DNA from 2 places in the Paenibacillus sp. 1-8 genome. Region 1 is predicted to be linked to the other one. Evidence: a T-box and tRNA genes for the amino acid it is inferred to sense, from the RefSeq annotation. Region 1 holds a T-box; the other holds one or more tRNA genes.

Region 1 (6,148 bases):
CAGCGAGTCTGCCTCCAACTGGGGTGGGATGTTCGCCATGTCCATCTTAAGCTTGCTACCGGTTATCGCTGTATTCTTCGCATTCCAGAAGCAGATTGTTGAAGGAATGAGTACGAGTGGATTGAAGGGATAGGGTAGGGCTAAGGACTATTGCGGAGAGGTGAGTGGAATGTGGAAGTTCGATTTTGGTCCGGGTGAGCCTGCGGATGGCTACACGGGAGTACCCCCGGATTACCTGTATACTGCCGAGCACGGCTACGGGTTTGAAGACGTAGACCATGTGTATGGCCGGGAAAGGCAGATGTCCGACGTATCCGCACCTAAGGATATGCTCGCACGGCTGCGAAGCAGCTTTTGCATCCCGCTGGGGGCAGCGTTTGTCGCCGATGTACCGGAGGACGGGACGTATCTTGTCACCGTGCTGCTCGGCGATCCGCTCGCAGAGACGCTCACACGCCTCAAAGCGGGCGAGGGCAAGCATGTGCTGCCCCCGTTACACATGCTGCCGGGCCAGTTCACCGAGGCCCGGTTTACGGTGCCCGTCAGAGGCGGCAAGCTCCGCCTCGCCGTATCGGGTACCGCCCCGCGGCTCAATGCGCTGGAGATTGCGCCAGCGCCACAGACCCTCCGGCTGTTCCTAGCCGGAGATTCCACGGTTACGGATCAGGATGCGTCCGGCTATCCGTATACAGGCTGGGGTCAGGCTTTGCCAGCCCTGTTCAAGCATGATGTCTGCGTGGATAATCACGCCGTATCGGGAAGAAGCTCCAAAAGCTTCGTGGACGAAGGACGGCTGGACATCATTTTGGCTGAAATGAAAGCAGGAGACTTCCTGTTCATCCAGTTCGGCCATAATGATCAGAAGTCGGACCCGGAACGGGCTACAGAGCCTTTTACAACCTATAAGGAGCATCTGCGCCTCTACGTTGACGGAGCCAGAAGTCATGAGGCTACTCCAGTGCTGGTCACACCTGTACACCGCCGTTTTTTTAACGGGGATGGTACGCTGTCCGACACACATGGTGACTATGTAACAGCGGTTCGTGAGCTGGCGGAAGAGGCGAACGTGCCTCTGATTGACTTGGCTGCCCGCACGCAGGAGTTATATGAGCGGCTGGGTCCCGAGGCAAGCAAAGAGCTTTTTATGTGGCTGCTGCCTGGTGAATATTTGAACTTTTCCAGTGGCTTGGAGGATAATACACATTTTCATGAGAACGGTGCGGTCTGTATTGCAGACATGGTGGTGGATGCTGTGAAGGAGCTGGATTTGCAACCCTTACGCATATATTTACGATAGACGGACGGGTTTTTCTCTAACGGGTGTCAAGGAGGCAGTTAACGTGAAAATTACCAAAGGGGGAGACGAAGAAATGCCTGCACTGATTTTTAATGAGGAACAAATTAAACAGGTGATCGACCGGGTGGTGGAGCGTACGTTTCAAATGCACTATAGCTGGGATTGGCCTGGCGGCGTAGCCTTTTACGGGGTGTGTGAAGCCTATGAAGCAACCGGGAACGAGAAGTATTTGACCAAATTAAAGGAATGGGTCGATGAAAATATTGCGGATGGACTTCCACCGCTCTCGGTGAACGGTGTGTCTGTGGGACACTGCTTGCTGACGCTGTATCAGGCTACAGGTGAGCAAAAATACCTTGATATCGCCATCGAGATGGCAGAATTTTTGGCCAAAAAAGCGGAGCGGTTTGCCGACGGCATTTTCCAGCATACCGTGAATTCACTTCATGACGTATTTCCGCAGCAGGCGTGGGTGGATACGATGTTTATGGCGGGCTACTATTTGCTGCGCATCGGCCATCTGCTGGGCAACCGGGAATATTGGGAGGACGGTATCCGTCAATATCACGGGCATGAGGAATTTTTGCAGGACCCGGATACGAATCTGTATTATCACGGCTGGGATCATGCGAACCAAAGCCGGATGTCGGGGATATACTGGGCGCGGGGAAATTCGTGGGCGGCACTCACGATGGCAAAGGCGCTGAAATTTGTGGAGGTGCAGCATCCATCCTATATGATCATCGACGGTTCGCTGCGCGACCAGCTCAGTGCGCTGGTGCGGCTGCAATCCCCGGAAGGGCTGTGGCATACGGTGCTGAATGATGAAACCTCCTATCTGGAAACCTCGGGCTCCGCAGGCATTGCGACAGCTTTGCTTATGCAGGGACGATTGTTTAACAAATACACGCAAAAGGCGATCGACGGTATTCTTTCCCGAATCAAGGAGGACGGCACCGTGACGGGTGTATCCGCTGGAACCGCCGTGATGAACGATATTGACGGCTACCGTAACGTGCCCTACAAACGCATTCAGGGCTGGGGACAAGGACTGGCGCTTGCGTTTCTGGCTCAATTGCTGCGTACCAAGGAGAATCCATTCGGGTAGAAAGGTAGGTTGCTTGCGGCTGACTCGTCAGGATTAAACACTGTGACAGATTCACTGCCAGCAATTTATTTTTGAGAACAGCATAGGGATGCGCAAGTATTTTAGGTGAAAGGAGTCGGATAGCATGGGAAATACTGAGCTTCCTCAGGAAAAAGTAAACCAGCCGCGGGGCAGCTTATTTTGGGTCATCCCCGATGGATATATTCCACCCGAAAGCCGGGGAGAGCTGCTTAGTCATGAGAGTATATGTGTGCTGAACTGCGGAACCCGTGCGGCCAAGCTGAGTATAGACATCTATTTTGAGGACCGCGAGCCGCTGGAGGGATTGATCGAGGTGGTGGAAGGAAGGCGAACCCGCCATATCCGCACGGCCTCTTTGGAGAGGAATGGTGAACGGATTCTGGCAGGCATTCCTTATGCGATTACGGTCACCAGCGATGTGCCGGTGATTGTGCAATATAGTAGACTGGACACGACACAGCCGGAACTGGCATTAATGAGCGTCATGGCGTACCCGGTTGAAGGCTGAGATATTGGCTTGAAGAAGGCATGTATCATATATATGAAGTTATAAGCCCCTGATTCGCTCGTGCGGCGGTTTCGGGGGCTTTTTGGCATGTCTGAAAGAGAGCAGTAGTATATAAGCTGAATAAAAAAAATGAAAGTTTTGGATATTTTTTTGTGTATTCATTATTCTTGAGAAGCGTCAACGATCAAAATAGCCGATCCCCATTGCATCCCGTACCTCACGCATGGTTTCCCGCGCCGTAGCCTGAGCCTTCCGCGTGCCCTCGATCAAAATTTCATCGATATCTCCCAGCCGTGCCGCATAAGTATTACGCCGTTCGCGCATCGGCTCCAGCAGCGTATTTACGGCCTGAGCCGCCAGCCTTTTGCAATCGGTACAGCCGATGGCTCCCTTGGAGCACTGATCGTGGATATCAATCATCCCTTCCTGACGGAAATAACGGTGATACTCGTACACCGGACAAATATCCGGATGCCCCGGATCATGCTTGCGCAGCCGTGCCGGGTCGGTTTTCGCCCGCGCGAGCTTAGTGCTGACTTCCTGGGCGGAAGAGTCGAGATACAGCGCGTTGCCCAGACTTTTGCTCATTTTGCTGTTACCGTCCAGCCCGGTTAGCCGCCCGCCTTGCAAAATGCGTGGCTCCGGCAGAACCGGACGGTACAGCTCATTGAAGCGGCGAACGATTTTCCGCGCCTGCTCCATATGGGGAATCTGGTCATCACCCGCCGGAACCAAAGTCGCCTTGCAGATCGCGATATCTGCGGCCTGACTAACCGGATAGCCAAGAAAGCCATAGTACATATCCTCGGTTCCTCGTTGACGGGCTTCATTTTTTACCGTCGGGTTATGCCGCAGCGAATTGACGGTCACGAACATGCTAAAATATTGCGCCAGCTCCGCAATTTCAGGAATCATGGACTGGATGAAAAGGGTAGCCTGGTTCGGGTCGATGCCTGCTGCCAAATAGTCGAGAGCAACTTGACGGACGCTCGTAGCTAACACGTCGGGATGGTCAAAATGTGTGGTCAATGCCTGCACATCAGCCAAAATTAGAAAGGTGCGGTATTCATACTGTAGCTCTGTTCTGCTACGCAGACTGCCGATGTAATGGCCGAGATGGAGCTTGCCAGTCGTACGGTCGCCAGTCAGGATAATATCGGATGTGGATTGCATTTGGTTTCCTCCCTGAATTCAATAAGTCATTAACTGCTGCAAAAATAATACGGTATGCGCTGAACGAATCCATTGTTTCAGGCATCCGGATACAAATACCTCGTCTATTGGCGAGCCGCCACCACCAGCCGTCCTCCACGGCCATCACCTCCCTTCAAGTCCAAAGTTCATCCTAGAAAAATGCAGCTTAAAAACCAACACAAAAAAGCTCCGTCCCTGGAACATCACAGCATACGGTCTATGCCGTTACTGCAATATCGCAATACGCTATGACATAGCGATTGCGTTCCGAGGACGAAGCTTGTGCTTCGCGGTGCCACCTGGATTGACCGTTGGCTTCTGACCAACGATCCTCTCACCAGATACGGACGTGCTTCTTATCAGGCGCTAACGCTGCCTTTAAGTACCGTCGATATCCTGTCCCTTGATAACGGATGGACTATTCCGCCTTACCTACTAACAACTTCACTAGGGGAAGCTGTGTTCAACGTGGTGCTCCGAAACCCATTTCAACAGAAGCGAAACATCGGCTCCCACCCAACGCCGACTCTCTGAAGCTTCTTCTTCCGCCTACTTCTTTTCATCATCGCCATACAATTTTATACAGTTTACCATTCCACAAGTGAAATGTACATCCCTTTTCAGTCGACTTTTAGTGGCTTTGCAGCAGATGCTTTTCGCGGCTTGGAGCTTCTCTGACCTCCAAAATTGGTGCCCAACACCCCGACAATAATAATAACGGCCCCGACAATGTGATAGTATGCGAGCTGCTCCTTCAAAATGTAAGCACCCGCAATCATGGATATGAGAGTGGACAAATTACCGATGACACTCATTTTGGACGCCTCAATTCGCTTCAATGCATAGCTCGATAGCAGCGAGGTTATAAGCGTTGACAGAATCCCCAGATAGGCCAGAGCCAGCCAGTAATCAAGCTTCACCAGTGGGGCGGTATAAGCGCTCATGGAACCATCTATCGTATGATATCCCAGTGCCACCAAGTTAAAAACGACACATCCCAGAATGGAGGTAACGTAGGTTAGCTCCAGCGGATTGTATTTTTGCGTTAATGGACGTGCCAATACATTATAGCCGGAGAGGCATATCGCAGATAGCACGAGCAGAAGAATACCTCCGAAGCTGTTCGAAGCCAGCGGCGCTCCACTTTTCATCACGAATATAAAAATAACGCCCGCTACAGAGAGCAGCAAGGAAAGCTTTTGGACAGCCGTTGTACGCTCTTTAATAAAATAGGACGCCAGCAGCAGCGTGAAGATAGGAACGATCGCCTGAATAATGCCGCCTTCCGATGAAGAGGTGCTCATTAGTCCGAAGGCTTGCAGTGGAAAATACACTAAAGGCGAGAGTAGCGCCAGCGGTAAAATACGCAGGATATCACGCCGCGTGATGTTAATCTTGATCCAGCCCAACAGTACCGGAACCGTCAAAACGATAAAAGACAACGCAAAGCGGTGGGCGATTACATCCAGCGGGCTGGCCTCTGTAACCGTCAGCTTCACAAACAAAAATGAAAAACCGAGTATAGCGGCATAGCTGAGAGCAGCCAGATAGGCGGCTCCCGTTTTGGAACGACTGTGCATGATAAACCTCCGTAATGGCTCAGGCATTTGTTTTCATTAGCCTATCCTGAATGATTTCAACATGTTGCTCCTCCCAATATACCCGTTTGGCGTCACTTGATACAATCCATAAAACGTACAACTGTACGGGTACAGTTTGCAAAATAAAAAAGCCGGAAGGCAGTCTCAAAGGTGGGATATCCCAGTCCTTAAAGCTGCTTCCGGCTCTTATCCTATCAGCATTCCATCATTTATTGATCTGCTTACTTGCCTTGCGCCATCGCACGGAAAGAATCGTCCGCCGCTTCCAGCGTAGCATCCACGTCTTCATCTGTGTGCGCCGTTGTGAGGAACCACGCTTCGTACTTCGATGGGGCCAGATGAATACCGCGATCCAGCATATGGCGGAAGAAGGAAGCGAACGCTTCGCCGTCCGTATCCTGCGCCTCATCGTAGTTCGT
Region 2 (6,148 bases), 1.5 Mb from region 1:
GTCCCTATCTGTCGTGGGCGTAGGAAATTTGAGAGGAGCTGTCCTTAGTACGAGAGGACCGGGATGGACGTACCGCTGGTGTACCAGTTGTTCCGCCAGGAGCACCGCTGGGTAGCTATGTACGGAAGGGATAAGCGCTGAAAGCATCTAAGCGTGAAGCCCCCCTCAAGATGAGATTTCCCAGTATGTAAGACCCCTTGAAGACGACGAGGTAGATAGGTTGGGGGTGGAAGTGCAGTAATGCATGGAGCTGACCAATACTAATCGGTCGAGGGCTTATCCTAAGATAAGACGCAATGGAGTTTCGGATCCAGTTTTCAGGGTGTAACCTTGAAACAAATGTCTGTTATTCCCTGATAGCTCAGTTGGTAGAGCACTCGACTGTTAATCGAGTTGTCACAGGTTCGAGTCCTGTTCGGGGAGCCATATGGAGAGGTGTCCGAGTTGGCCGAAGGAGCACGATTGGAAATCGTGTAGGCGCCAAAAGCGTCTCGAGGGTTCGAATCCCTCTCTCTCCGCCAGATATTATTTATTGTGTGGCCCGTTGGTCAAGCGGTTAAGACACCTCCCTTTCACGGAGGTAACAGGGGTTCGATTCCCCTACGGGTCATTAACTATTCTATAAAAGAGCTTGAAATAAAAAGCTTCTAATGGTATAATATGTGAAGTGTTGCGTTGTGGAGGCTTAGCTCAGCTGGGAGAGCATCTGCCTTACAAGCAGAGGGTCGGGGGTTCGAGCCCCTCAGCCTCCACCACTTGGAAAATTGAATACTTATTATTGTCGCGGGGTGGAGCAGTTCGGTAGCTCGTCGGGCTCATAACCCGAAGGTCACAGGTTCAAATCCTGTCCCCGCAATTAATTTCCCTTAGGAAATACCCTTGGAACTGTGGTGTAGAGGCCTAACATGCCTGCCTGTCACGCAGGAGATCGCGGGTTCGAATCCCGTCAGTTCCGCCATTTTAGTAATACAATGTTTGTCGAAGAGCCTTAGAATAAGGCTCGGTAGCTCAGTCGGTAGAGCAGAGGACTGAAAATCCTCGTGTCGGCGGTTCGATTCCGTCCCGAGCCACTTTTAATTGAATAATTTATGCGCCGGTGTAGCTCAACTGGTAGAGCAACTGACTTGTAATCAGTAGGTTGGGGGTTCAAGTCCTCTCGCCGGCACCATTTTTGGAGGATTAGCGAAGTGGCCAAACGCATCAGACTGTAAATCTGCTCCCTTACGGGTTCGGTGGTTCGAATCCATCATCCTCCACCAGTTTTATAGGGGCATAGTTTAAAGGTAGAACAACGGTCTCCAAAACCGTTGGTGTGGGTTCAATTCCTGCTGCCCCTGCCAAATTTTTTTTTTTGTCTTTGCGGCGATCGTGGCGAAGTGGTTAACGCACCGGACTGTGACTCCGGCATTCGTGGGTTCAAGCCCCATCGGTCGCCCTTTACCTTTAGTGGGGATTAGCCAAGCGGTAAGGCAACGGACTTTGACTCCGTCATGCATAGGTTCAAATCCTATATCCCCAGCCATCTTAATGCGGACGTGGCTCAGCGGTAGAGCATCGCCTTGCCAAGGCGAGGGTCGCGGGTTCGATTCCCGTCGTCCGCTTCGTTATACTTTGGCGCCATAGCCAAGTGGTAAGGCAAAGCTCTGCAAAAGCTTTATCCCCAGTTCGAGTCTGGGTGGCGCCTCCATAATTATATATGCCGGCGTGGCGGAATGGCAGACGCGCTCGACTCAAAATCGAGTGGGAAACCGTGGAGGTTCGAGTCCTCTCGCCGGTATACCAAAAAGAGTTATGAAATTGCTGATATCAGTAATTTCATAACTCTTTTTTCTTTAGATTTTAATCATAATACTGGCTGCAATTTTTAATACATAATAAGTGAGCTAGGGATGAAACGTTCCTCGATGGGACTGATGATTGCTGTTTTTGCGCTGACACAGCTTTTATTATCACCATTGTCAGGAAAGTAGTCTGACCGTTATGGACGCAAAAAGTTGATTGTTACTGGGATGTTCATCTTCATGTTATCTGAGTTTGTTATTGGACTTGGGAGTTCCATTCCTATCTTGTTTGTTGCACGGATCATGGGCGGGGCAGGGGTTGCGTTGCTTACCCTTCTATTATGGCCTATGTCACTGAGGTGACCTCGTTTGGAGGAAAGAGGCAAGGGAATAGGCATGATCAATGCAGCGATTAACACAGGCTTCATAATCGGGCCAGGGATTGGTGGTTTGCTTGCCATCTATGGAATACGCATTCCCTTCTTCGCGCGGCAGGAGCCGCCATCTTCTCCCTGTTAGTGCTGCCTGAATCCGTAAGCAAGGAAAAGAAACAGTACAATAGAGAGCTTCCACGTCAGAAAGAAAACCTTTTGCAGCAATTTGCCAAGCCATATCAATCTCCTTTTTTCATGGGTTTACTCATTGTATTTGTCGTTGCTTTTGGCTTAGCTAACTTTGAAACGGTATTTGGACTGTTTGTTGACCATAAATATGGTTTTACACTGATGGATATTGCCATCATTATAACGACAGGCTCCATTCTGGGGGCAATTGTCCAAGCGACTATATTTGGCTGGATTATTAATCGTTTTGGCGAGAAAAAGATCATTCATATCTGTCTGGCTGTTGCGGGATTATTCATTTTTCTGACACTGTTTGCCGAACAGTATGCCATGATTATGTTGACGACTTTTATCGTTTTTCTGGTGATGGACATCCTTCGTCCGGCTGTAAGCACATCCTTGTCACGGCAGGCCGGGGATGAGCAGGGGTTTGTGGCTAGAATGAACTCATCTTATACAAGTTTGGGTAATGTGATCGGACCACTGATTGCAGAACTGCTGTTTGATGTTCATATTAACTTGCCTTATATGGTTGCAGCTATAGTGTTACTGGCTTGTCTCGTCCTTTCACTAGGCTCCAAGCAAGCGGGTGAGCAACACCCAACAGCCCGTGCGGCAGAAAAACATAGAGGGTATAGCCGCAGGTCTGTATGCACCCCCGACTTAGGTCTAGGTTCAAAAACCGTCTGGGGTCCGTTTTGGAGAACTCCAGATCAGCGTACAATAAGGACATAAGCAAGACACAGTGAAAGGCGGTGAGAGATGATGAGAGTTAACAAAGGGAATGGGTTGGCTATTGTACTGATTGTATTGGGTTCGATTATGCTGCTCGGTAAGTTTACTCCGTTTTTCGGTCACTTTGTAGGACACTTGATCGGTTACTTAATCCCGATAGCGATGATCATGTTAGGTTACTACGGTGTGAAAAGAGGAAATGTGGTCTTCGGATGGATCGTACTTGTAATTGGCGTACTCGTTTTACTTGGCAAACTGTCCTGGCTTTTGGGGCCACTGCTGGCAATCGGGTTAATCATATTCGGTGTTTCACTGCTGAGCGACCGCAGAAGACGTTATTAATTAAGATTGATGGGCTTGCGGGTGAATGCGAATTACAGAAACGAAAGTATGAAGATATGAAAATACGAAATGTGAAAGGAGCAGACGCAAATGAGTGTTTTTCGTAGAATGCGTGATATTACCGTAGCGACCTTTAATGAGCATTTGGAACAAAGTCAAGATCCGATACAACTGATTGACCAGTTCTTGTATAACACCCGCAAGGATATTGCAGAAGCGGAAAAGCTTCATCAGCAATACGCATTGCACACAAGACAGATGAAGCAACAGTTGGATCACGCAGTGTCCATGCAGATTAAACGGGAGGAACAGGCGCTGTTGGCTTTAAAGGCTGATGAAGAGCATGTTGCGAAACTGGCCCTCCAGGAGAAAATGTTGTATGCGGAAAAAGAAGAACAGTACAGAGAACTGTTGGAGCAGAGCCGTGAATCCCTGTGTGAGTTGGAGCAACAGCTGGATACCTTAAAAACGGAATATCAAATGGTAAACAGCAAGCGTCAGTATTATGCGGCACGTGTACAAACGTTGAGACTCCAGCAGCAGATGAACGAACGGGCAGGTACATACGGTGGACGAAATGTTCCCCGAATGTTCAACCGCTTGGAAGACCGGGTAGCAGATATGGAAGCAGAAACGCTGAGCCTGCGTGATTTGCGGCGGGGAGAAGGCAGTCAGCTGAATGTCCAAGGCGGTGGATCGCTGCTCGAACAAGAGTGGGCGAGACTGAAGAGTAAGCTGAACAACAGCGGGAAGGAGTAAGTTGATTATGACCCGAATTTACCGATCAAACCGGGATAGAGTATTAACAGGTGTATGCGGCGGTCTTTCTGATGCAACAGGGATGGACTCAACGTGGATTCGTATTCTGGTTGTGATCAGTTTCTTTATTACAGCAGGAACCACGTTTATGATTTATGTGATTGCGGCATTGGTTATCTCCAAGGAGCCGAGATCTCCTTATGATGGAGGATTTGGTCCCAACAGCGGGCCTTACAACCAACAGGACTCACGCTATTATGGTGGGAACAGCACCGGATCGCAGTACGGACCGGGAACTGGCTACAATCAAGGTGGAGCATACGGTAATACGAGCCAATCTTTTGGTCAAGATGCCCGCCATTCATCCCAATTTAACACAGGTCCTAACAGTGATCTGGATTCCATGATGGAAGATATCGAGAAAAAAGCAATGAAAAAAGAGTTGGCAGAGTTACGCAAAAAAGTAGAGCAATTCGAGAAGGGAGATCGTAAATAATGGGAATCTTTAAAAGAATGAAGGACATGACAAGAGCATCGGTGAATGAAGTGCTGGATAAAGTGGAAGACCCGATTATTATGCTGAACCAATATCTGCGCGATATGGAGGCGGAAATTCACGAGGCCGAAGTAACGGTAGCCAAGCAAATGGCAAATGAACGTCGCATGAAACAGCGCTTGGAGGAAGCAGTACGAGTATCTAATGAGCGTGAACAACAAGCAGAATCCGCGTTGCGGAACGGCCAGGAGGAAGTAGCACGCAAGCTGCTGGGCGAAAAGATTTATTTTGCACAAAAGCAGGATGAGTACCGTGATCTGCACACTCAAGCCGAGCTTCAAGCCAAAGAACTGGTACAACAGCTTCACGATATGAAGGATGAATTCTACAAAATGCGCAACAAGCGCAATGAGCTAGTATCCCGTGCTCAAATGGCGAAGGCGAAAAAGCAATTGTCGCAGATCAACAGTCTGCATACCATTGAAAGCGGTTCTGCTTCGCTGGGCTTCCACCGAATGGAAGAAAAAATTATGCAATTGGAAGCGGAAGCTGACGTACTGCGTGCCCCTTACCGTCAAGCTCCGGGGGAAGCTTATGTCAACCCGGCTGAGGCTGAAAAACAGTTCAAAGTGGATGAGCAGCTTCAACAGCTCAAATCTAAAATTCAAACGGGTGCTAAACCAGTAGATATAAAGAAGGACTGACTACTCGAAAATAAGACATTATGATATGCTGTATGGGATGGACACTGGTCAATGATCGTGCTCAATCTGTATGGTTCGGGAAAGCCATATGGCCGAAATATCGCGCCACTATGGCTTTTCCTTCCTGTATAAACAAAAAGGGGGTGCAGCATGGAGAGAAGAAAATCAGCCTTGGCACTGGCAGGGATCGCCATCGGAGTTATCATTTTATTCGGTCAGTGGATTGGGTTCCTCTCCGTGGTTGCACTGATCCTGATGTTGACCGGAATATATAAGATTCGCAATTCCAAGATCAAAAAAGGTTACACGATGCTCGCAATTGGTGCCGGACTGTTGGTGCTGGATCATTTGTTCCTGTTTGTGGTAGTTACACTGACATCACTAGCTGTATTCTATTCACGTTCAAGAAAGCTGCATAAGGGTCAAAGCTCGATATTCAAGCACAATTTCATATCCAATCATAAATGGGATGAAGTGCCGTGGAGCCTGCGCAGCACAAGTATATGGCATGTAGTTGGGGATGTGGACGCCGATCTGACGTTGGCTCTCCCAGAGGAACGTGAATCCGTCATATTTTTGCAGGGAATCTTCGGCGACATTGACATCACGCTGCCGGATAATTACGGTGTAGAGGTGGAGATGTTCGTATTGTTTGGGCAGATTCAGTTTGACCGGGATCATGAGGCAGGTATGCTTAATCGACTGGTTTGGAGGTCTCCCCATTTTGAGCAGAGTGAATATAAAGTGAAGTTTGTCGTTTCGTACTTG

What was found. A T-box is a leader RNA that pairs with one kind of tRNA and senses whether it is charged. The one in region 1 lies ahead of trpS (tryptophan--tRNA ligase), so its partner is inferred to be a tRNA-Trp.
Region 2: it has a tRNA-Trp gene. The T-box ahead of trpS (tryptophan--tRNA ligase) is inferred to sense a tRNA for this amino acid. The anticodon was not compared.

Annotation. Positions count from the first base shown of each region.
Region 1 is NZ_CM149995.1:481,764-487,911, forward strand. Features, by position in the region: gene AC0WRU_RS02125 (carbohydrate ABC transporter permease) at 1-133, shown strand, start outside; gene AC0WRU_RS02130 (rhamnogalacturonan acetylesterase) at 170-1,297, shown strand; gene AC0WRU_RS02135 (glycoside hydrolase family 88/105 protein) at 1,371-2,405, shown strand; gene AC0WRU_RS02140 (sensory rhodopsin transducer) at 2,530-2,934, shown strand; gene trpS (tryptophan--tRNA ligase) at 3,112-4,107, opposite strand; T-box leader at 4,395-4,703, opposite strand; gene AC0WRU_RS02150 (DMT family transporter) at 4,749-5,708, opposite strand; gene AC0WRU_RS02155 (glutamate-1-semialdehyde 2,1-aminomutase) at 5,951-6,148, opposite strand, start outside.
Region 2 is NZ_CM149995.1:4,416,571-4,422,718, reverse strand. Features, by position in the region: rRNA gene AC0WRU_RS20475 (23S ribosomal RNA) at 1-284, shown strand, start outside; tRNA gene AC0WRU_RS20470 (tRNA-Asn) at 351-426, shown strand; tRNA gene AC0WRU_RS20465 (tRNA-Ser) at 430-521, shown strand; tRNA gene AC0WRU_RS20460 (tRNA-Glu) at 539-610, shown strand; tRNA gene AC0WRU_RS20455 (tRNA-Val) at 680-755, shown strand; tRNA gene AC0WRU_RS20450 (tRNA-Met) at 783-856, shown strand; tRNA gene AC0WRU_RS20445 (tRNA-Asp) at 882-958, shown strand; tRNA gene AC0WRU_RS20440 (tRNA-Phe) at 998-1,070, shown strand; tRNA gene AC0WRU_RS20435 (tRNA-Thr) at 1,093-1,168, shown strand; tRNA gene AC0WRU_RS20430 (tRNA-Tyr) at 1,174-1,259, shown strand; tRNA gene AC0WRU_RS20425 (tRNA-Trp) at 1,267-1,340, shown strand; tRNA gene AC0WRU_RS20420 (tRNA-His) at 1,363-1,435, shown strand; tRNA gene AC0WRU_RS20415 (tRNA-Gln) at 1,448-1,522, shown strand; tRNA gene AC0WRU_RS20410 (tRNA-Gly) at 1,530-1,601, shown strand; tRNA gene AC0WRU_RS20405 (tRNA-Cys) at 1,614-1,687, shown strand; tRNA gene AC0WRU_RS20400 (tRNA-Leu) at 1,699-1,777, shown strand; partial or broken gene AC0WRU_RS20395 (MFS transporter) at 1,875-3,079, shown strand; gene AC0WRU_RS20390 (LiaF transmembrane domain-containing protein) at 3,110-3,421, shown strand; gene AC0WRU_RS20385 (PspA/IM30 family protein) at 3,512-4,180, shown strand; gene AC0WRU_RS20380 (PspC domain-containing protein) at 4,188-4,676, shown strand; gene AC0WRU_RS20375 (PspA/IM30 family protein) at 4,676-5,380, shown strand; gene liaF (cell wall-active antibiotics response protein LiaF) at 5,531-6,148, shown strand, end outside.